Regions from separate parts of the Streptomyces coelicoflavus genome, predicted to be linked through region 2. Evidence: riboswitches for the same ligand, from Rfam matches in the RefSeq annotation. Region 2 holds a riboswitch; each other region holds the start of a gene.

Region 1 (7,387 bases), 3.8 Mb from region 2:
CTCCACCGACCGCTCCACCGTCGCCTCGGTGTGCGAACCGAAGTTGATCAGGTACGGGGCGTGCACGTACGCCGGGATTGACCCGGCCGCGCAGGCCTCGCGGAAGGCCTCGTCCTGCTTCGGGTTGCCGGCCGGGGTGGCCCAGCCGCGCGGGTTGGCGACGAAGACCTGCACGGTCTCCGCCCGCAGCTCACGGGCGTAGGACAGCCCCACGGAGTGCAGTCCGCCGGCCACCGGGACGTGGCCGCCGACGGGGTTGCGGGGGAGGCCGGTCCGGACGGCGGGTGACGGGGCCGTGGGGGAGGGGGTGGACTGTTGACTCTTCACCCATCCAGGGTGTCATGCGGCCGGCGGTGCCCCGTCACCTGATGGTGATCTTGATGGTGGACCCCTCGGGAGCCGTGTCCCCGCCGTCCACGGACTGCTTCTTGACGGTGTCGCCGAACAGCCCGAGCAGCCCGCGGTCCTCGTCCACGTCGAAGCCCGCGTCCTCGAGCTTCCGCTTGGCGTCGTCCACGCTGTCGCCGACCACGTCCGGGACCTCGATCATCCGGGGGCCCTTGGACAGCGTGAGCGTCACCGTGTCGCCCTCGGCCGCCCGGCCGCCCGGGTCCGGCGTCTGCCGGGCCACCCGGCCGCTGTCGTAGTCCGAGTTCACCCGCCCCTCGGCGACCTTCACCTTCAGGCCGGCCTCCGTCAGCTCGGCCTTCGCGTCCTCCAGGTCGTCGCCGGTGACGTCCGGGACGTCGACCGGGCTGCCCTTGCTGACCACCAGGGCGACCGCGGAACCCGCGCGCACCGTGGTGCCCGATCCGGGCTTGGTGGAGATCACGAAGCCCTTGGCCACCTCGCCGCTGAACGCCCGGGTCACCATGCCGGGCTCCAGCCCCTCGTCCTCCAGCAGCGTCCGTGCCTTGTCCAGCCGGTATCCCGACACGTCCGGCAGCTTCACGGTGTCGGGGCCGTCGGAGACCGTGAGCGACACCGAGTCGTTCTTCCGGATGCGGTCGCCCACCCCGGGGTCGGTGCTGATGACCTTGCCGCGCTCCACGGTGTCGCTGTAGGCGTGCTTCACCTTGCCGACGTCGAGACCGGCGTCGTCCAGCCGGTCCCGGGCCTGCGCCTCGGTCTTGGACAGCAGCGGCGGCACCTTGGTGAACTGGCCGGAGTTGATGTACCAGACGCCCGTGCCGACCCCGAGCACCAGCAGGACGGCCACCACGATCGCCAGCGGACCGCGGCGCGGGCGCGGCAGGCGGGAGCGGGGCGGGGCCGGCGGGGGAGCCGTCAGCCGGCTGGTGCGGTGGACGCCGTCCGCGGGGAAGCCGCCGTGCGCGCCGTCGCCCTCGTCCTCGTTGACGGGCAGCGGACGGGGCATCGTCAGGGCGCGCGGGATCACGCTCGTGCGGTCCTCGGCGTTGTCGTGCTCCGCGGCGAGCGCCTGCGGCGGCGCCGCGTCCAGCTGGTCCGCGCTCAGTGCCTCGCGCGCCTCGCGGGCCCGCGCGAGCAGCGCCACGGCGTCGTGCGGCCGGATCTCCGGGTTGCGCGCCGTGGCGGCGGCGACCAGCTCGTCCAGCTCGAACGCCATCCCCGGCACGGCGGCCGACGGCGGCGGCACGTCCTCGTGCAGATGCTTGTAGAGCACCGCGGCGGGCGAGTCGCCGTCGTGCGGCTTGTCGCCGGTCAGCATCTCGTACAGCAGGACGCCGCACGCGTACACGTCGACCCTGGGGTCGGCGGTGCCGTGCTCGATCTGCTCGGGCGCCAGGTAGGAGACGGTGCCGAGGACGGCGCCGGTGGTGCTGGTCACGGTGTTCACGGCGCGGACCAGGCCGAAGTCGGCGACCTTGACCCGGCCGTCGTCCCCTATCAGCACGTTCTCCGGCTTCATGTCCCGGTGCACGAAGCCCGCCCGGTGCGCGGCACCGAGCGCGGCGAGGACCGGCTCCAGGATGTCCAGCGCGGCCCGCGGCCTGAGCGCCCCGCGCTCGCGCAGCACGTCCCGCAGGGTGCAGCCCGCGATGTACTCCATCGCCAGGTAGACGTACGCCCCCTCGGCCCCCTGGTCGAAGACCTGGACGACATTGGGGTGGTCGAGCCGGGCCACCGACTTGGCCTCGCGGATGAACCGCTCGACGAAGGTGGCGTCGGTCGCGAGTGTCGGGTGCATCACCTTCAGCGCGAGCACGCGGTCCAGGCGGGTGTCCACGGCCCGGTAGACCGTGGCCATCCCGCCGACCGCGATCCGCGCCTCGACGCGGTACCGGCCGTCGAGCACCTGCCCGACGAGAGGGTCCTGAAGGGTCGTGTCCACGCAGGCGAGTCTACGAGCCGCCACCGACACCCCACGTCGCCGAGCGGATTCGGGCCGGTACTGAAGCGCATCTGTGACGTACATGGCTGCGGGCAGTCGTGCCTCCCCCAGTGCCTGAACGGCCTGGGAGGTACCCCCCAGGGCGGCACGGGTGGGCCCAGCGGCACCCCGCTACGCCGGGCTGCGTGCCCACCCCCCCCGGGCCCTCTGCGACGCCGGTGCCTAGAAGGCGGGTCGCTCCGGATCCAGCACCGCCAGGCCCTCCGCAGGAGACGACGCCTCGGCGAAGTGCCGCCGGGGAATCCGCCCCGCCCGCCGCGCCAACCGCCCCGCCTCCACCGCGGAGCGCATCGCGGAAGCCATCAGCACCGGCTCCTGCGCCCGCGTCACCGCCGAGGCGAGCATCACACCCGCACACCCCAGCTCCATCGCCAGCGCCACGTCCGACGCCGTACCGGCCCCCGCGTCCAGGATCACCGGCACGCGCGCGTGCTCCACGATCAGCTGGAAGTTGTGCGGGTTGCGGATCCCGAGCCCGGACCCGATCGGCGAGCCCAGCGGCATGACCGCCGCACACCCGACGTCCTCCAGCTTCCGCGCGAGCACCGGGTCGTCGTTCGTGTACGGCAGCACCGTGAAGCCGTCGTCGACCAGCGTCTCCGCCGCGTCCAGCAACTCGACCGGGTCCGGCAGCAGCGTGCGCTCGTCGGCGATGACCTCCAGCTTGACCAGGTCCGTACCGAGCGCCTCCCGCGCCAGCCGCGCGGTGAGGACGGCCTCCCCGGCGGTGAAACAACCGGCCGTGTTCGGCAGCACGCGGATGCCGAGCCGCTCCAGCACGGACAGCACGGAGCCGTGCACCGAGGCGTTCACCCGCCGCATCGCGACGGTCGTCAGCTCCGTCCCGGAGGCCACCAGCGCGCGCTCCAGCACGTCCAGGCTGGGCGCCCCGCCCGTACCCATGATCAGGCGGGACCCGTACGACGTACCGCCGAGGACGAAGGGATCGTCGGCCATGGTCAGCCTCCTTGGACAGCGGTGAGGACCTCGACGCGGTCGCCCTCGGCCAGCGTGGTGGCGGCCCACCGCGCGCGCGGGACGACGGTTTCGTTGAGGGCGGCGGCCACTCCGGACGGTGCCGCGGTGAGCGTGCCCACCAGCGCGTCCAGGGCCGTGCCGGGAGCCACCTCGTGAGGCTCGCCGTTGACGGAGATGTTCATGCGGGCTGCTCCGAGAGGTGCGGGAGTGGTGAAAGCGCGGCGTCGGCGCCGAAGCGGCGCGGGGTGAAGGGGCGGGCCTCGGCCGGCAGCTCCCCGGTGGTCAGCGCGTGCGCCATGACGTCGCCGGTGACGGGGGTGAGCAGGACGCCGTTGCGGTAGTGGCCGGTGGCCAGCAGCAGGCCGTCCAGAGCGGTCGGGCCGAGCAGCGGGGCGTTGTCCGGGGAGCCCGGGCGCAGACCCGCGCGGGTCTCCGTCAGCGGCAGTTCCGTGATGCCGGGAACCAGCTCGTGGGCGTCGCGCAGCAACTCGTAGACGCCGCCCGCGGTGACCGTCGTGTCCCAGCCCAGCTCCTCGCTGGTGGCGCCGACGACCAGCTCGCCGCTCTCCCGGGGCACCAGGTAGACGTGGTTGCCGCGCACCACGGCGCGCACGGTCCGGTTCAGCAGCGGTCCGTGCGCCCCCGGCATCGTCAGCCGCAGCACCTGCCCCTTCACGGGCCGCACCGGCGGCAGTACGGCCTCCGGCACGCCCGCGAGCCGCCCGCTCAGGCTGCCCCCGGCCAGCACCACCCGCCCGGCCTCCAGCACGGTCCCGTCGGCCGTGACGACGCCCGTGGCCCGCTCGCCGCCGCGCCCGACGCCGAGCCGGGCGGCCCACACCCGGTGGAAGACGACGCCCGCCCGTTCGCAGGCGGTCACCAGCGCGCGGGCGAGGCGGCGGGGGTCGATCTGGTGGTCGCCGTCCACCCGGAGCCCCCCGCGCACGCCCGGCGCGAGCATCGGCTCCAGACGCCGGCACTCGCGCCCCGACAGCCACTCCGACTCCAGGCCGCAGCGCTGCTGGAGTGCGTGCAGCTCGCGCAGGTGGGCGCGGTCGTCGGCGTCCAGCGCGACGGCGAGTGTGCCGCAGCGCCGGTACCCGAGGTCCTGGCCGGTCGCCTCGGTCAGCTCGGCCGCGAACTCCGGGTAGCGGCGGGCCGAGGCGAGGTTCAGCGCGAGCAGCGTCTCCTCGCCGTAGTGCAGCTCCGTCACGGCGGCCAGCATCCCGGCCGCCACCTGGGCCGCGCCGCCGCCCGGCTCGGGGTCCACGAGGGCGGTGACCAGCCCGCACCGCGCGGCTCGCCAGGCGGTGACGAGCCCGACGATCCCGCCGCCGACGACGAGGACGTCGGGTGCTCGAGACGTACGAGGCGTGTGCGGAGGCGTGTGTGGTGGAGACGACATGGGCGTCCAGCCCCTCCCTTCGCCGGCATGACCCGGATCAGGTTCGTACGGTCGGAGGCCGCCAGCCTCCCTCTCAGCCCGGTGCGTCCGGGCTCCCGCGAGTGCCTTACGTTGGCCACCCTAGCCCGCAGAGCTGCGCACCTGTAAGGGAGCCCGTACCCATGGCCCGTTCGGTCGACGGTCTCGTCCTCGCCCCCGTCGCCGACCAGGCGCCCGGTCAGGTGGGCGCCCGCACCCGGTTCACCTACCACGAGCAGGACGGCGCCGTGTGGGCCGAGTACGCGGGCGGCGACATCGTCCGCGGTCGGCTGGTGGGCACCCGGGAGGGCGACCGCCTCGACTTCCGGTACGTGCAGCTGGGGACCGACGGCAGCACGTCGTCGGGGCACTGCGTGTCGGTCGTCGTGGACCTGCCGGACGGGCGGGTGCGCCTGGACGAGACCTGGGAGTGGGAGTCGCGGCCGGGCAGCGGTACGAGCGTTGTGGAGCAGCTCACCGAGCACGGGCACTGACCGGCGGAACGCCGGGTGTCTATGGTGATCAGGTGAGCGAGCAGACGCGGGAACGGGGACAGGGGCCGGCGGCGGACGCGGAACGCCGGGTGGTCGTGGTGGGCGCCGGGATGGCGGGCGTGCAGACCGCGGTCGCCCTGCGGGAACAGGGCTTCACCGGCCCGGTGACCCTGATCGGCGCGGAGCCGCACCAGCCGTACGACCGCCCCCCGCTCTCCAAGGCCGTCCTGCTCGGCACCGCCGAGGGCTCCGCCTTCGACGTCGACTTCGAGGCCCTCGGCATCACCCTGCGGCTGGGCTGCGAGGCCCTGGGCGTCCGCCCCGGCGACCACGTCCTGGACACCTCCGAGGGACCCGTGCCGTACGACCGCCTCGTCCTGGCGACCGGTGCCGAGCCGGTCCGGCTCCCCGGCGCCGACGGCGTGCCCGGCGTGCACCTGCTGCGCACCCTGGACGACGCCGAACGGCTGCGCCCGGTGCTGGCCCGGCAGCACGACGTCGTGGTCGTGGGCGCGGGCTGGATCGGCGCCGAGTTCGCCACCGCCGCGCGCGAGGCGGGCTGCGCGGTGACCGTGGTGGAGGCCGCCGACCGGCCGCTGGCCGACGCGCTGCCCGCCGAGGTGGCCGCGCCGATGACCGCCTGGTACGCCGACGCGGGCGCCGAACTGCGCACCCGCGCGCGCGTGGAGCGCGTCGAGCCGGGTGGACCGGGCGAGCCCGCCCGGGTCCTCCTGGACGACGGCACCCGGCTGCCCGCCGGCGCGGTCGTCGTCGGCATCGGCGCCCGCCCGGCCACCGGCTGGCTCGCCGGCTCCGGCATCGCCCTCGGCGCGCACGGCGAGGTCCTGGCCGACGACCGCCTGCGCACCTCCGCGCCGGACGTCCACGCGGTGGGCGACTGCGCCTCCTTCCCGTCCGCCCGCTACGGCGAGCGGCTGCTGGTGCACCACTGGGACAACGCCCTCCAGGGACCGCGCACGGTCGCCGCCGACATCGTCGGCACCCCGGGCGGCGAGGACCCGGCGGCCTACGACCCGGTGCCGTACTTCTGGTCCGAGCAGTTCGGCCGCTTCGTCCAGTACGCCGGTCACCACACGGCCGCCGACACCACCCTGTGGCGCGGCGATCCCGCGAGCCCGGCCTGGACGGTCTGCTGGCTGCGCGAGGGCCGCCTGGTCGCCCTGCTGGCGGTGGGCCGTCCCCGCGACCTGGCGCAGGGCAAGCGTCTGATCCAGGCGGGTACGGCGATGGACCCGGACCTGCTGGCCGACCCGGCGAAGCCGCTGAAGGCGGCGACGGCGGCGGCGTAGTCCGGTTTCCGAGTGTCAGTGCCAGGTGGCAGGCTGGGGGCGTGACCGAGATTGACGCAAAGACCGATGCTCTCGTGCCCGCCTGGCTCACCGTTCCCGACATCGCCGAGATGCTCGGCGTCGAGGTGACCCGGGTACGCCAGCTGATCAAGGAAGGCCAGCTCATCGCCGTCCGCCGCGGTGAGAACCGCGCGCTGCACGTCCCCGCGGCCTTCATCGACGAGGACAAGGTCGTCAAGGGCCTGGTCGGGACCCTGACGCTGCTGCGGGACGACGGCTTCACGGCCGAGGAGATGCTGGAGTGGCTCTTCACGCCGGACCCGAGCCTGCCCGGCACCCCCGCCCAGGCGCTGACCGAGAACCGCGGTACGGAGGTGAAGCGCCGCGCCCAGGCGCTCGCCGTCTGACCCGCCGCATCGTTGATCCGCGGCATCGCTGAATCGCCGCGTCGCTGATCTGCGGCACCGCTGATCTGCGGCATCGCTGATCCGCCGCGTCGCCGATCCGCGGCACCGGCGACCCGCCGCGTCGCCGATCCGCGATCCGCCGCACCGCCCGGCGTACGAGCCGCGGACCACGGCCCGGGAGAGGCCCGGTCCGCGGCCCGTATGCCAGAATCGCGCGGCCCGTCGTGGGCCCACGCCATCGAACCGGGGGACACCCGCATGCCCGACACCGCTCCGACCACCGCCCGCGCCCGGCTCGCCGACGCCCGGCTCTACCTGTGCACGGACGCCCGCCGCAGCCAGGGCGACCTGCCCGAGTTCCTGGACGCCGTGCTGGCCGGCGGGGTCGACATCGTGCAGTT
Region 2 (7,387 bases):
CAGCCGAACACGGAGTACCGCGTCCACGTCAAGGCCGACCGGTACGTCGACGAGGACATCAAGCCGGACGTCAAGACCCCGTCGACCCCCTGCAAGACCGAGGACACCCCGTCCCCGACTCCGACCCCGTCGGAGAGCTCCTCGACCCCGTCCGACGAGACGGAGTCCCCGGTGCCCGAGCCGTCCACGTCGGCCCCCGCGCCGTCGCAGCCGGAGAGCAGCGCGCCGGCGGCCGCGCCGGGCGACAACGCCCCGTCCCCGGCGGCCGGTGAGTCCAACCTCGCCGAGACCGGTGCCAACTCCAACACCGGCATGATCGCCGGTGTCGCGGCGGCCCTGGTCGTCGTCGGTGGCGGCGCCGTCTTCTTCGGCCTGCGCCGTCGCGGAGCCAACAGCAACCGCTGACGCCCACGCACCGGTTCACACAGCGGTGGCCCGTCCCGTCCAGGGGCGGGCCACCGTCGTGTCAGCCGAACGTCGCCTTTTCCAGCCAGAGTTCGAGCAGCTTGCGGTCACCGAGCACCTCGAGTCCCGGGGCGTCCAGCGGCAGCCGGCCGTAGAAGGACAGCAGTACGGCCGTGAGCGGGCCGCGCAGCGCCACGGTCGCCTTCTCGTGGCCGCGGCGCCAGGTGATGCCCTCGTCGGGCAGCTCGACCAGCCACTCGGCGTTCAGCTCGGCCGGGGCGTCGGTGGCGTGCAGGTGGATGCTGCTGCCCGGGGAGCGCAGCTCCTTCGCCGCCATGCCCGGGAGCACCCGCTGCACGAACCGCACGATGTCCAGCCACTCGTCGACCGCGTCGGCCGCCACGTCGGGCGCGACGGGCTGAAGGGGCAGACCGGCCGCCAGTACCGCGTCCGCTCCGTGGACGACGAGCTCGTGGGTCATCCGCCGCGCCCAGAATCCCGCCGTGTCGACGCCGGCCCACGACCACGCGCGCGCGTCCGGTCCGGCCTCCCGCAGCGCACCGACGACCACCTCGCCGGACTCCGCCAGCCACGCCCCCAGCGCCGCCGCGTCCCCGGTCGCCGCGGGCCCCTCGCTGCCCGGCACCCGGTCCGTCGGGACTTCCTCCTCGGCGCGGGTGCCGACGATCAGGCCGGTCCAGCGCAGGGCCCGGCCCACGTGCCGTACCAGCTCCTCCAGGGTCCAGTCGGGGCAGGTCGGCACGGTGGCGGACAGATCCGCACCGGACGTGACCACGGCCCCGAGCCGGCCCACCTGGTGGACGATTTCGTCGCAGTACCGCTCGTGCGCGAGGAGTGTCATGCGCTCACCCTACGAACGGAACGATCACCCGAGCACCACCGTTTCGGCCACGTCGAACTCCACGCCGACCGCGTCCCCGACCTCCGGCGCCTCCCGCAGCGCGCAGGCCGCCTCCAGGCGGGGCGCGTCCTCCGGCTGGAGGTGCACGGCGACGTGCGTACCGCGGAAGGTACGGGCGGTGACCGTGCAGCGCAGGCCCTCGTCGGCGGGGACGACACGGACTCCGGCCGGCCGCACGAGCACCGTGCGCGTGCCCTGCGGGGCGTCCTCGGGGACCGGCACCTTGCCCCAGGGGGTGTCGGCGGCCTGCCCGGCGACGGACGCCTCGGCCACGTTCTCGAAGCCGAGGAAACGGGCCACGAAGGCGTCCGCCGGACGCTGCCACACCTCCAACGGCGTTCCCGACTGGGCGATCCGCCCGTCCCGCATCACCACGACCCGGTCGGCGAGCGCGAACGCCTCGCCCTGGTCGTGCGTCACGGCCAGCACCGTGGTGCCCAGCCGGCCGAACAGCTCCCGCAGTTCCACCACGAGGCGCTCCCGCAGCGAGCGGTCGAGCTGGCCGAGCGGCTCGTCCAGCATCAGCAGCCGGGGCCGGGGCGCGAGGGCGCGGGCCAGGGCCACCCGCTGCTGCTCACCGCCGGAGAGCGCGGCGACGGACCGTCGGGCAGCACCGGGCAGCCCGACCAGCTCCAGCAACTCCGCCACCCGGGCCTGCTGCTCCGTCCGGGACGCGCCGCGCATCCGCGGCCCGAAGGCGATGTTGCCGGCCACGTCCCGCTGCGGGAACAACTGGTGGTCCTGGAACATCAGCCCGACCTCGCGCCGGTGCGCGGGCACCCCGGTCTGGTCCCGCCCGTCGAGCGTCACCCGGCCGGCGTCCAGCGGCTGGAGCCCGGCGACCGCCCGCAGCAGCGTCGACTTGCCGCTGCCGCTGGGCCCGAGCACGCACACCACCTCGTGCTCGGCGACCCCCAGGTCGACGTCGTCGAGCACGGGCCGTCCGCCGAAGCGGACGGTCGCGCCTTCCAGGCTCAACAGGCTGGGCGGCATGTCTAGAACTCCCCGCTCCGGTCGGTCCGCAGCCGCTCCAGCACCACCAGGGCCACCGCGCACACCAGCATCAGAATGGTCGAAAGGGCCATCGCCTGGCCGTAGTTCATGTCCCCGGGCCGGCCGAGGAGCCGCGCCACGGCCACCGGCAGCGTCGGGTTGTCGGGCCGCGCGATGAACACGGTGGCCCCGAACTCCCCGAGCGACACCGCGAAGGCGAACCCGGCCGCCACCAGCAGCGCCCGCCGCACCATCGGCAGGTCCACCTCGCGCCACACCCGCCACGGCGACGCGCCCAGCACCGCCGCCGCCTCCCGCAGCCGCCCGTCCACCGCCCGCAGCACCGGCAGCATGGTCCGTACGACGAACGGGACGCCCACCAGCGCCTGCGCGAGCGGCACCAGGATCCAGGACGACCTGAGGTCCAGCGGGGGTTCGTCCAGCGCGATCAGGAAGCCGAAGCCGACCGTCACGGCCGACACTCCGAGCGGCAGCATCAGCAGCGCGTCGAATCCGCGCACGAAGCGGCCCGCGTCGCGCCGGGTGAGGGCGGTCGCGGCCAGCGCGCCGACGACCACGGCGATGGCGGTGGCGGTGGCGGCGTACTGGAGGGAGTTGCCGATCGCCTCGATCGGCGGGACGAGGAAGGCGCCGCCGTCCTCGCGGGTCAGTGCCCGGTAGTAGCCGAAGCCGGACGCGCCCAGCGACCGCTGGACCAGTACCGCCAGCGGCAGCACCAGCAGGACGGCGATGACGCTCAGGACACCGGCGAGCAGCGTCCACTGCCCGGCTCCGCGCGGCCGGCGCGCGGTCGTGGCCGCGTCCACGAGCCGCAGGGCGCTCTCGCGCCGGCGTACCGTCCAGGCGTGCACGGCGAGGACGGCGGCGACGGCCGCGAACTGGATCAGCGTCAGCACGGCGGCCGTGGACAGGTCGAAGACCTGCGAGGTCTGGCGGTAGATCTCCACCTCGAGGGTGGAGAAGGTGGGCCCGCCGAGGATCTGGACGACGCCGAAGGAGGTGAAGGTGAACAGGAAGACCATCAGCGCGGCGGCGGCCACGGCGGGCGCCAGCGCGGGCAGCGTCACCTGCCGCCAGGCCCGCAGGCGCGAGGCGCCCAGCATCCGCGCGGCCTCCTCCTGGCGCGGATCGAGCTGCGCCCAGAGGCCGCCGACGGTGCGGACGACGACGGCGTAGTTGAAGAAGACGTGCGCGAGCAGGATCGCCCACACCGTGGTGTCCAGGCGCAGGCCCCACAGTTCGTCCAGCAGCCCGCCGCGCCCGACCAGGGCCAGGAACGCCGTGCCGACGACGACCGTCGGCAGCACGAACGGCACGGTCACCACGGCCCGCAGGACCTGCTTGCCGGGGAAGTCGAAGCGGGCGAAGACGTAGGCGCCGGGCAGGGCGATCAGCAGGGTGAGCGCGGTGGACGCCAGCGCCTGCCAGGTGGTGAACCACAGGACGTGCCGCACGTCGGACTGCGCCAGCACGTCCCCGATCCGGCCGAGCTGCCAGACTCCGTCCACCTTCAGGCCGCGCGCGACGATGGCGGCGACGGGGTAGGCGAAGAACACCGCGAAGAACGCGACGGGCCCGGCCATGAGGCCGAGCCGCACCGCGCTCCCGCGCGCGGTGCCCGTCGGCTTCACCGCCGATTTCACCGTCTGCTCGCCCTCCAGGCTCACTTCAGTACGAGCGAGGTCCACGACTTGACCCACTGGTCGCGGTTGTCGGCGATCTTCGCCGGGTCCAGGGTCTGCGGGTCCTTCGCCTGCGGCCCGAACTTCGTGAACGCCTCGGGGATCCGCGCGCCCTCCCGCACCGGGTAGACGAACATGTTCAGCGGCATGTCCTCCTGGAACCTCTTGCTCAGCAGGAAGTCGAGGAGCGCCTTGCCGCCCGCGGGGTTCTTGGCGTTGCTGAGCAGGCCCGCGTACTCGACCTGCCGGAAGCAGGTGCCGTCGGCGACGCCCGTGGGGGCGGTGTCCGGCTGCGGGTCGGCGTAGATGACCTCGGCCGGCGGGGAGGAGGCGTAGGAGACGACGAGCGGACGGTCGCCCCCCGCCTTCTTGCCGCCGGACGAGCCGGAGAACTCCTCGTTGTAGGCCTGCTCCCAGCTGTCGACGACCTTGACGCCGTTCGCCTTGAGCTTCTTCCAGTAGCCCTCCCAGCCCCCGTCGCCGTACTGGGCGGCGGTGCCGAGCAGGAACCCGAGCCCCGGTGAGGAGCTGCCCGCGTTCTCGGTGACGAGCAGGTCCTTGTACTCGGGCTTGACGAGGTCGTCGAAGGACTTGGGCGGGGTCAGCTCGTGCTCGCTGAAGTAGGCCTTGTCGTAGTTGACGCAGATGTCGCCCGTATCGACGGGCGTGACCCGGTGCTTGTCTCCGTCGGTCCGGTACTCGGGCCGGACCTGGTCGGAGCCCTTCGCCTTGTACGGCTGGAACAGGCCGTTGTCGAGGGCGCGGGACAGCAGGGTGTTGTCGACGCCGAAGAAGACGTCGCCCTGCGGGTTGTCCTTGGTGAGGACGGCCTTGTTGACGGCCTGCCCGGCGTCGCCGTCCTCCAGGACCTTGACCTTGTAGCCGGACTCCTTCTCGAAGGCGGCGATCACGTCCTTGGACGCGGCCCACGAGTCGTGGCTGACCAGGGTGACGGTCTTGGCGCCGCCGGAGCCGCTCCCGGCGTCGTCGGACGACGATCCGCAGGCGGCCAGGGTGCCGACCATGCCGAGACCGACGGCCAGGACACTGACCTTCTTGGTGATGCTCACTGAATTCCTCCTGGGTGACCAGGAGAAGACGCGGCCCCGCCCGGAACCCCTGGCGAGGGTCCCGGGCAGGGCGCAACAGCTCGAGTGGTGACCGATCTCCCTACCCAGAATGACCTGGGCCAGGTTCGGAGGGTCTGCGGCCGGTGCCGCACTCTCAGCGCTGTGGCGCTCCCCTGTCGGAATATGAAGATGTGACTGTGCTGACGTACTTCCGCCGGTCAGGTTACCGCTCGCTCGCGGCGAGCTGACCACACGCCCCGTCGATCTCCTGCCCGCGGGTGTCCCGGATCGTCACCGGCACACCGTGCGCCGCGATCGCCTCCACGAACGCCTTCTCGTCCTCGGGCCGGGACGCGGTCCACTTGGAGCCGGGCGTGGGGTTGAGCGGGATCAGGTTCACGTGCACGGGCCTGCCCTTGAGCAGCCGCCCGAGACGGTCACCGCGCCAGGCCTGGTCGTTGATGTCGCGGATCAGGGCGTACTCGATGGACAGCCGGCGCCCGGACTTCGCCGCGTACTCGAACCCGGCGTCCAGCACCTCGCGCACCTGCCACCGCGTGTTGACGGGGACGAGGGTGTCGCGCAGCTCGTCGTCGGGGGCGTGAAGGGAGATGGCGAGGCGGCACTTGAAGCCCTCGCCGGTGAAGCGGTGGATCGCGGGGACGAGACCGACCGTGGAGACGGTGATCCCGCGCTGGGAGAGCCCCAGTCCGTCCGGCTCGGGGTCGGTGAGCCGGCGGATGGCGCCCACGACCCGGTTGTAGTTGGCGAGGGGCTCGCCCATGCCCATGAACACGATGTTGCTGAGCCGGGCGGGGCCTCCGGGGACCTCGCCATCCCTGAGCGCCCGCATCCCGTCCACGATCTGGTGCACGATCTCGGCGGTCGACAGGTTGCGGTCGAGACCGGCCTGGCCGGTGGCGCAGAACGGGCAGTTCATCCCGCAGCCCGCCTGGGAGCTGATGCACATGGTCACCCGGTCCGGGTAGCGCATGAGGACGGACTCGACCAGCGTCCCGTCGAACAGCTTCCACAGCGTCTTGCGCGTGGTCCCCTGGTCGGTCGACAGGTGCCGTACGACCGTCATCAGCTCGGGCAGCAGTGCCTCCCGCAACCCCTGGCGCGAGCCTGCGGGGATGTCGGTCCACTGCTCGGGGTCGTGCGCGTACCGCGCGAAGTAGTGCTGCGAGAGCTGCTTCGCGCGGAACGGCTTCTCGCCGATCGCGGCGACAGCCTCCTTGCGCTCGGCGGGCGTGAGGTCGGCAAGGTGCCGCGGCGGCCGCTTCGCTCCGCGGGGTGCGGCGAAGGTGAGCTCACCGGGGGCTGGACGGGCCACGGTCGGACAACTCCTCATGACGGCGGGCCTGTGGCAACCCCCCGCGTCCGCGGGGACAACGGCAGGGCCATGCCGAAGCCAGGAGACCTCACTGGAACACCCCCGCATCGGCGGGGATACACGGAAAGGCCCGCAGCAGATGCCGCAGGCCCTTCCCATGCTACCGGATGGCTGTCAACCCGACCCTACGAAGATCACCAGCAGCAACCACACCACCGGTGCCGTCGGCAGCAGACTGTCCAGGCGGTCCATGATGCCGCCGTGACCCGGCAGGAGCGTGCCCATGTCCTTGATGCCGAGGTCGCGCTTGATCATGGACTCGCCGAGGTCGCCCAGGGTGGCGCTGACCGCGACCGCGAGGCCGAGCAGCAGGCCCTGCCACCAGGTACCGTCCTCGATCAGGAACTGCACGCACAGCGCGCCCGCCGCCATCGCGAACGCCACCGCTCCCAGCAGACCCTCACGGGTCTTGCCGGGGCTGATGCGCGGGGCGAGCTTCTTCCTGCCGAAGCGCCAGCCGACGGCGTAGGCCCCGGTGTCGCTGACGACCGTCAGTATCAGGAAGACCAGAACGCGCCAGGCGCCGTCGTCCGCCGCCAGCATCATGGTGACGAACGTGGCCAGGAACGGCACGTAGAAGGCTGCGAACAGGCCCGCGGTGACGTCCTTGAGGTAGCCCTCGGGCGGCTCCGTCATCCGCCAGACGAGGACCGCGAGGGCCGTGAGGGCCATGGCGATCCACGCCCCCTCGGCGCCCCGCGCGTAACCGGCGACCACCATCGCCGCACCGCCGATGGCGAGCGGCACGAGGGGCGCCTTGATGCCCTTGCGCTCCTCCAGACGCTTGGTCAGTTCCCACAGGCCCACCACGACGGCGATCACGACCACACCGACGAAGACGGCCTTGACGACGAACAGCGACGCGATGATCACCACACCGAGGCCGACACCGACCCCT
Region 3 (7,387 bases), 2.0 Mb from region 2:
CACCGTCGGCACCACGGCCGCGACGATGGCCATCTCACTGCCCCTCCACCAGGCGGGCCGGTTGCTGCCCGCGGTACAGCGTTTGCAGAACGAAGTGGGTCGCCGTCTGGGTTCGCTCGCGCTCTCTATCAGTATCTGAAAACTCACTCCTTGTGATCTGGTGTGTACGTTGAGCAAGATGCCACCAGTGTTAGAGGTTTGATTCCCGGACAGTCGACGGCGAATGACGGGGTAGGCGAATGGGCGAGTCCGTACAGGCAGAGGTCATGATGAGCTTTCTCGTGTCCGAGGAGCTCTCGTTCCGCATCCCGGTGGAGCTGCGGTACGAGACCCGTGATCCCTATGCCGTACGACTGACCTTCCACCTGCCCGGAGACGCGCCGGTGACCTGGGCCTTCGGCCGGGAGCTGCTGGTCGACGGGGTGGGCGGGCCGTGCGGCGACGGTGACGTGCGCATCGCGCCGGTCGATCCCGAGCCGCTGGCCGAGGTGCTGATCCGTCTTCAGGTCGGCAGCGATCAGGCGCTGTTCCGCTCCTCGGCCGCGCCCCTCGTGGCCTTTCTCGACCGCACCGACAAGCTGGTGCCCCTCGGTCAGGAGGGCGCGCTCGCCGACTTCGACAGTCACCTCGACGAGGCCCTGGACCGCATCCTGGCGGAGGAACAGAGCGCGGGCTGAACCGTTCCGGCACGCCTGCGGCGCCGGCGTAACGCTTCGCCCCACGCGTCAGCGCTTACGGCGACGTCCCCGCCCGCTCCGTGCGGGCGCCGCCGCGGTGGTTGCCGCCCCCGCGGCCCGGGCCGGCCGGTCCGCCGACACGACCAGGGCGGCGAGCGCCGTGGTGACCGGTACGGAGGCCACCAGGCCGATCGAGCCGACCAACGTACGCACGATCTCCTCGGCGACCAGCTCGCTGTTGGCGACCGTCCCCACCCCGCTCTGTGCGATCGAGAACAGCAGCAGCAGGGGCAGCGCGGCGCCCGCGTAGGCGAGCACCAGTGTGTTCACGACCGAGGCGATGTGGTCGCGGCCGATGCGGATGCCCGCGCGGTACAGGCCGCGCCAGCCCATCGTCGGGTTGGCCTCGTGGAGCTCCCAGACCGCCGAGGTCTGGGTGACGGTCACGTCGTCGAGGACACCGAGCGAACCGATGATGACCCCGGCGAGCAGCAGACCGCTCATGTCGATGGACGGATACAGGCCGTGGATGAGGCCCGTGTTGTCGTCCGTGTTGCCGGTGAGCGCGGCCCAGCCGATGAACAGCGACCCCAGCACGCCGATCAGCAACAACGAGATCAACGTACCGAGCACCGCCACGGAGGTGCGGGCGGACAGCCCATGGCACAGGTACAGGGCGATCAGCATGATGGCGCTGGATCCGACCACGGCCACGACCAGGGGGTTCGAACCCTGCAGGATCGCGGGCAGGATGAAGAAGTTCAGCAGCAGGAAGCTGAGGGCCAGCGAGATCAGCGCCATGAGGCCGCGCAGTCGTCCGACGACCACGACGGCGAGGGCGAAGATGCCGGCGAGCAGCGCCAGGGGGAGCCGACGGTTGATGTCGGTCACCGAGTACTGAAGGTCCTCGGGCGCGGAGGGTTCGTAGGCGACCACCACCTTCTGCCCCTCGTGCAGCTGCCGGGACTGGTCCGGCTGCACGATCTCGTCGAACGTACGGCCCTTGTCGTCGCCGGTGTCGACGCGGATGGTGGCCCGCTTGCACTCGCCCTTCGCCTGCTGCACCGCGGAGGAACCCTCGGCGGTGGACGTGTCGCCGGTAGGGGTGGCGCCCGAGCCGTTGACCGCCTGGCAGCTCAGCTCGACCACCTTGGTGACGGTGGCCTGCTGTGTCTGCCGGTCGAAGCCGACGCCGGTGCGCTCGTGGGACGGCGCACCGCCCGGCCACAGCACCGCGAGCCCGACCAGCACGGCCGCGGCGAAAGGAATCAGGACCGCCGCGATGACCTTCCGCAGGTGCCGGGAGACGGGTGCCGCGGGCCCGTGACCGTGCGAGTGCCCGTGTCCGCCGCCCGTGCCGTGTGCGCCCCCTGAGCCGTGCCCGCCGCCCGCGCCGTGCCCGCCGCCCGCGCCGTGCCCGCCGCCCGCGCCGTGCCCGCCGCCCGCGCCGTGCCCGCCGCCCGCGCCGTGCCCGCCGCCCTCCGCGCCGCCGTGCCCGTCCCCCGCACCGCTGTCGTGGCTCCCGGTGCGGCCGTGACCAGCCTCGGGTCCGCCGTCGCTCGCGCCGTGAGTGACGACGGGGACATGGCCGGTTGTACGACCGTCGCCCTCTTCGGCGTTCGGTCCGCGGCGGGGCCGGCGCGGTGGAAAAGACGGGGGCTGCGGTGTGGTCACCGCCCGATCATCGCAAGAACGAAGGGGGCCCTCTGGTCACCGCGCCCGAATGGGCGCTAGCGTGGAGGCACCTTTGTACACGCGGGAGCTCGGAGCACCGGGCTGAGAGGGCGCTGACCTCCGTCCCAGCGATGTTTCACGGGAAACGTCACCGAAGCCGAGTGACGAATCCCACGAAGCACCGTCGGACGGAAGCCGCTGCGTCGACCGCCGAACCTGTTACCGGGTAATGCCGGCGTAGGGAGTAGGTCTCATGACCATCAAGGACGCACGCACGCCTGCCTCCACGCAGAACCCCGCCCAGGCGGACACCGCGGACGCCGCGGAGCACACGGAGGCCGGGAAGTCCGTCGGCTGGCACAAGGCGTACGTCGAGGGCTCGCGCCCCGACCTGCGGGTGCCGGTCCGTCAGGTGCACCTCACCAACGGGCAGTCGGTCACGCTGTACGACACCTCGGGCCCGTACACCGATCCGCTCGTCGACACCGATGTCCGCAGGGGGCTTGCGCCGCTGCGGGAGAACTGGATCATCGCTCGCGGCGACACCGAGGAGTACGCGGGCCGCCCCGTCCGTCCCGAGGACGACGGAATCAAGCACACCTCGCCGCGCGGCGGGCTGCGCAACCTCGACGCCGTCTTCCCCGGCCGGCCGCGTCAGCCGCGCCGGGGCCGGAACGGCGCGGCGGTCACGCAGCTCGCGTACGCACGAAGGGGCGAGGTCACCCCGGAGATGGAGTACGTGGCCGTCCGGGAGAACGTCTCGCCGGAAGTGGTCCGCGAGGAGATCGCCGCGGGGCGTGCCGTACTGCCCGCCAACGTCAACCATCCCGAGATCGAGCCGATGATCATCGGCAAGCGGTTCCTGGTGAAGGTCAACGCCAACATCGGCAACTCGGCGGTGACGTCCTCCATCGAGGAGGAGGTCGACAAGATGACCTGGGCGACCCGGTGGGGCGCCGACACGGTCATGGACCTCTCCACCGGCCGCAACATCCACACCACCCGCGAGTGGGTCCTGCGCAACTCCCCCGTCCCCATCGGCACCGTGCCGCTCTACCAGGCCCTGGAGAAGGTCGACGGCCGGGCCGAGGAACTGACCTGGGAGATCTACAAGGACACCGTGATCGAACAGGCCGAACAGGGCGTGGACTACATGACGGTCCACGCGGGTGTGCGCCTTCCGTACGTACCGCTGACCGCGAACCGCAAGACCGGCATCGTCTCGCGCGGCGGCTCGATCATGGCGGCGTGGTGCCTGGCGCACCACAAGGAGTCGTTCCTGTACGAGAACTTCGAGGAGCTCTGCGAGATCCTCGCCGCCTACGACGTCACGTACTCCCTCGGCGACGGCCTGCGGCCGGGGTCGATCGCGGACGCCAACGACGAGGCGCAGTTCGCCGAGTTGCGCACCCTCGGGGAACTCAACCGGATCGCCAAGCGTTGCAACGTACAGACCATGATCGAGGGCCCGGGCCATGTCCCGATGCACAAGATCAAGGAGAACATCGACCTTCAGCAGGAGATCTGCGATGAAGCTCCGTTCTATACGCTCGGCCCGCTGACGACGGACGTCGCGCCGGCGTACGACCACATCACCTCCGGCATCGGTGCCGCGATGATCGCCTGGTGGGGCACGGCCATGCTCTGCTACGTCACGCCCAAGGAACACCTGGGCCTGCCCAACCGTGACGACGTCAAGACCGGCGTCATCACCTACAAGATCGCCGCCCATGCCGCCGACCTCGCCAAGGGTCACCCAGGTGCGCAGGAGTGGGACGACGCGCTGTCGGACGCCCGGTTCGAGTTCCGGTGGGAGGACCAGTTCAACCTGGCCCTCGACCCGGACACGGCGCGGGAGTTCCACGACGAGACCCTGCCGGCCGAGCCCGCCAAGACGGCGCACTTCTGCTCCATGTGCGGACCCAAGTTCTGCTCGATGAAGATCAGCAGGAGCATCACAGAACAGTTCGGCGGCGACGCGGGCGCCACCCCTGAGGAGATCCGGGCCGGAATGCTGGAGAAGTCCAAGGAGTTCGCGGCCGCCGGCAACCGCGTCTACCTGCCGCTGGCGGACTGACCCGGGCGGATACGGCCGGCCGATGTCCACGGGAACGTCGGCCGGCCGCTGAACCCGTGATCAGGGCTGCTGAGCGTCCCGTAGCCGTTGTACCTGCCGACTGATCAGTTCGGTGGGGAACGACAGGTCTGCGCCCACGCTCAGCTCGGAGAACGTGGCGATGGTGTTCCCCGTGCGTACCACGATGAACTGCTCGTTGCGGTCCCCCAACGGGTCCGTCTCCACAGGACTGATCTCCCGGAAGGCCAGTGCTTCTTCGCCGACCTGTGGCGGTGTCTCCGTCCGCACGGTCACCTTGAACGGTCCGACGTAGCCCTCGCCCTCGTAGGACCGGCAGGTGGTGAGGGCCTGCCTGAGTTCCGCGAAGCGCTGTTCGGCCTCGTCTCCCTCATAGGAGGCGAGTGTCGAGTTGCCGCCCATGATGTTCTTCTTCCAGTTGAAGATCTGGAAGACGTGAGCGAACGACCCCTCGCCGCTGCGGACGTCGACGAGTGGCTGGCAGGCAGGTACGGATATGGGCGGGAAGGAGCGTTCGCTGCCCTCCGGCGGGGGCCCCTGTACCGAGAGGGGCTCGTGGGCCTGTGGGACCTCTCCGTCCTTGAAGGCCAGGTCCTTGAGCTGCGCCAACGTCAGAGGCTCCGCCCGGGCCCTGGCCGAAGAGGTGGTGGGCGACACCTCGGCGGCCTCCGGCTCCTGAGCCGTGGCACACCCCGACGCCAGGGCCACTCCGATGACGGTTGCCGCGGCTCTTGTCGTCAGCCGTGTCGTACGCGCTTGCATGAGTCCCCCGGACAGGCGTGGATGCGAAGTCGACGCCAGTGTCGCAGGCAGTCGGTGGCCCTGCTCGGCAGACTGGAGGCATGACAGCCACCTCACTGAGCAAGGGTGCCAACGTCGCCGTCGACTCTCCCGCGGTACGCGTCGTACTCGTGTGGTCCGCAGGGTCGGGCGTCCCCGAGGTCGACGCATCGGCGCTGCTGCTCGCGTCGGACGGACGGGTGCGGGACGACGGTGACTTCGTCTTCTACAACCAGCCTCGCCACACGTCCGGCGCGGTGCGGCACCTGGGCAAGCGGAGTGCCCCCGGCGGCGACGCGGGCGGCACGAGCGATGCCGTCGAGGTCGATCTGCGTTCGGTGGAGCCGGCCGTCGAGCGCATCGTCCTGTGTGCCTCGGCGGACGGCGGGACGTTCGGCCGGGTTCCGGGGCTGTCGCTGCGGCTGCTGGACACCGGGACGGGCACCGAACTGGCCCGGTTCGACATCACGGCCGGGCCGGAGACCGCTCTGGTCGGCGGCGAGTTGTACCGGCGCCAGGGCAAGTGGAAGTTCCGCGCGGTCGGACAGGGGTACGCCACCGGACTCGCGGGGCTGGCCACGGACTTCGGCATCACCGTGGACGACGCTCCCCCGACGGAGGCTCCCACCCCGGCCCCCGGCCCGTCGGCCCCCGCGGCTGCTCCGGCCTCCACGGCTCCCCCGGCGTCCGCACCACCCGCGGCGTCCGCGCCACCGCCGGTACCCTCCGCGCCGCCCATTCCGCCGAGCGCGGCGCCGGCCGCCCCCGGGCCCCGCCTCGCCAAGGGCGAGGAACGCCTCCCCGTGGACATGCGCAAGCGGCTGTCCCTGCGCAAGGAGCAGGTCGCGGTGAGCCTGAGCAAGCACGGGGCGGCCGGGGTCACCGCGCGCGTCGTCCTCGTCCTGGACGCCTCCGGGTCCATGGCCGCCCTCTACTCCAAGGGCGTCGTCGCGGACGTCGTGGAGCGGATGGCCGCCGTCGCCGCGCAGTTGGACGACGACGGGGAGATGCAGGCGTGGACCTTCGCCTCGAACCCGGCGCGCCTGCCCGACCTGCGTCTGGGCGAGCTGCCCGAATGGCTGCGGCTGCACGTCCGCGTGGGAGAGATCAGCCTGTTCCGGCGAGGCCGGAAGAAGGGCCTGCACCCCGAGCAGGTCGACATGCGGGCGGTCGGCATCCAGAACGAGGAGCAGAAGGTGATCGCCGAGGTCCGCGCGTTCGTGCGGGACGCCCCGGCACCGGTTCCGACCCTGGTGCTGTTCTTCTCCGACGGCGGTGTCTACCGCAACGCCGAGATCGAGCGGGAGCTGCGGGAGGCCGTGGAGGAACCCGTCTTCTGGCAGTTCGTCGGGCTCGGGCGCGCCGGCTACGGGGTGCTGGAGCGTTTCGACACCCTGCCGGGCCGCCGCGTCGACAACGTCGGCTTCTTCGCCGTCGACGACATCGGCACCGTACCGGACCCGGAGTTGTACGACCGTCTGCTGTCCGAGTTCCCGTCGTGGATCACTGCCGCCGGCCGGGCGGGCATCCTCTGAGTCACTGCCCGCCCGTGCCGGTGGCTACTCGGGCCGGTGTTCCGGGCCACCGAAGTCCGGGCTGCTGTAGTCCGGACTCGAGTAGCTCGGACGCGAACCGGCGTCGGATCCCCCGTCGGGGCTGCTGAAGCCGGGGCGGCCGTAGCCGAGGTGCGGCATGCGACTGCTGCTCGGGGCGGCCGGCCCCGCGCGGTGCAGCGCCGCCGCGCCCGGGTCGCCGAGCGCGTCCCGCAGGAAGGGCACGATGCCGCGTTCCAGCAGGGCCTCGTGCCAGGCGTCCCTGGCCCGGGCCACCTCCTCGTCGCGCGCGGTGTAGAAGGCGGACTCGGCGGAGGGGCGGTTGCGCAGTGCGGTCAGCAGCAGTCCCACGGCGGCGACGAGGATCGCCACCGCGGTGACGGCGCCGAACACCCACCCCGTGGTGAGCATGGTCTGCGCGAAGGCCTGCCCGGGGTCGAGCATCTTCAGGAGGTAGCCGACCAGGAGGAAGATCGCCGCGGCGGTGCCGGCCAGGACCGGCGCCAGGACGGCGACGACGGCGACGGCCCCCGCACCGGTCGCCTCCGCCATCTCGCCCATGGTGGCGGCGAGTCCCCCCGCGCCCGTGCCCTGCTCCTGGGAGCCGG

Evidence for each region. Region 2 has a riboswitch for thiamine pyrophosphate ahead of OHA99_RS10070 (thiamine ABC transporter substrate binding subunit). Riboswitches for the same ligand answer to the same signal wherever they lie in the genome.
Region 1: another riboswitch for thiamine pyrophosphate. It lies ahead of thiO (glycine oxidase ThiO); the one in region 2 lies ahead of OHA99_RS10070 (thiamine ABC transporter substrate binding subunit).
Region 3: another riboswitch for thiamine pyrophosphate. It lies ahead of thiC (phosphomethylpyrimidine synthase ThiC); the one in region 2 lies ahead of OHA99_RS10070 (thiamine ABC transporter substrate binding subunit).

What each region holds. Positions count from the first base shown of each region.
Region 1 is NZ_CP108218.1:6,137,057-6,144,443, forward strand. It holds gene OHA99_RS27485 (deoxyribonuclease IV) at 1-327, opposite strand, end outside; gene pknB (Stk1 family PASTA domain-containing Ser/Thr kinase) at 362-2,314, opposite strand; gene OHA99_RS27495 (thiazole synthase) at 2,537-3,331, opposite strand; gene thiS (sulfur carrier protein ThiS) at 3,334-3,534, opposite strand; gene thiO (glycine oxidase ThiO) at 3,531-4,757, opposite strand; TPP riboswitch at 4,755-4,866, opposite strand; gene OHA99_RS27510 (hypothetical protein) at 4,919-5,269, shown strand; gene OHA99_RS27515 (FAD-dependent oxidoreductase) at 5,302-6,579, shown strand; gene OHA99_RS27520 (Rv2175c family DNA-binding protein) at 6,621-6,986, shown strand; gene thiE (thiamine phosphate synthase) at 7,245-7,387, shown strand, end outside.
Region 2 is NZ_CP108218.1:2,332,423-2,339,809, forward strand. It holds gene OHA99_RS10050 (LAETG motif-containing sortase-dependent surface protein) at 1-405, shown strand, start outside; gene OHA99_RS10055 (maleylpyruvate isomerase family mycothiol-dependent enzyme) at 467-1,267, opposite strand; gene OHA99_RS10060 (ABC transporter ATP-binding protein) at 1,292-2,320, opposite strand; gene OHA99_RS10065 (ABC transporter permease) at 2,323-4,029, opposite strand; gene OHA99_RS10070 (thiamine ABC transporter substrate binding subunit) at 4,005-5,093, opposite strand; TPP riboswitch at 5,173-5,278, opposite strand; gene rlmN (23S rRNA (adenine(2503)-C(2))-methyltransferase RlmN) at 5,317-6,429, opposite strand; gene OHA99_RS10080 (phosphatidate cytidylyltransferase) at 6,604-7,387, opposite strand, start outside.
Region 3 is NZ_CP108218.1:4,286,594-4,293,980, forward strand. It holds gene OHA99_RS18930 (IclR family transcriptional regulator) at 1-139, shown strand, start outside; gene OHA99_RS18935 (SsgA family sporulation/cell division regulator) at 240-677, shown strand; gene OHA99_RS18940 (YibE/F family protein) at 726-2,351, opposite strand; TPP riboswitch at 2,423-2,612, shown strand; gene thiC (phosphomethylpyrimidine synthase ThiC) at 2,605-4,428, shown strand; gene OHA99_RS18950 (hypothetical protein) at 4,489-5,055, opposite strand; gene OHA99_RS18955 (VWA domain-containing protein) at 5,289-6,761, shown strand; gene OHA99_RS18960 (hypothetical protein) at 6,786-7,387, opposite strand, start outside.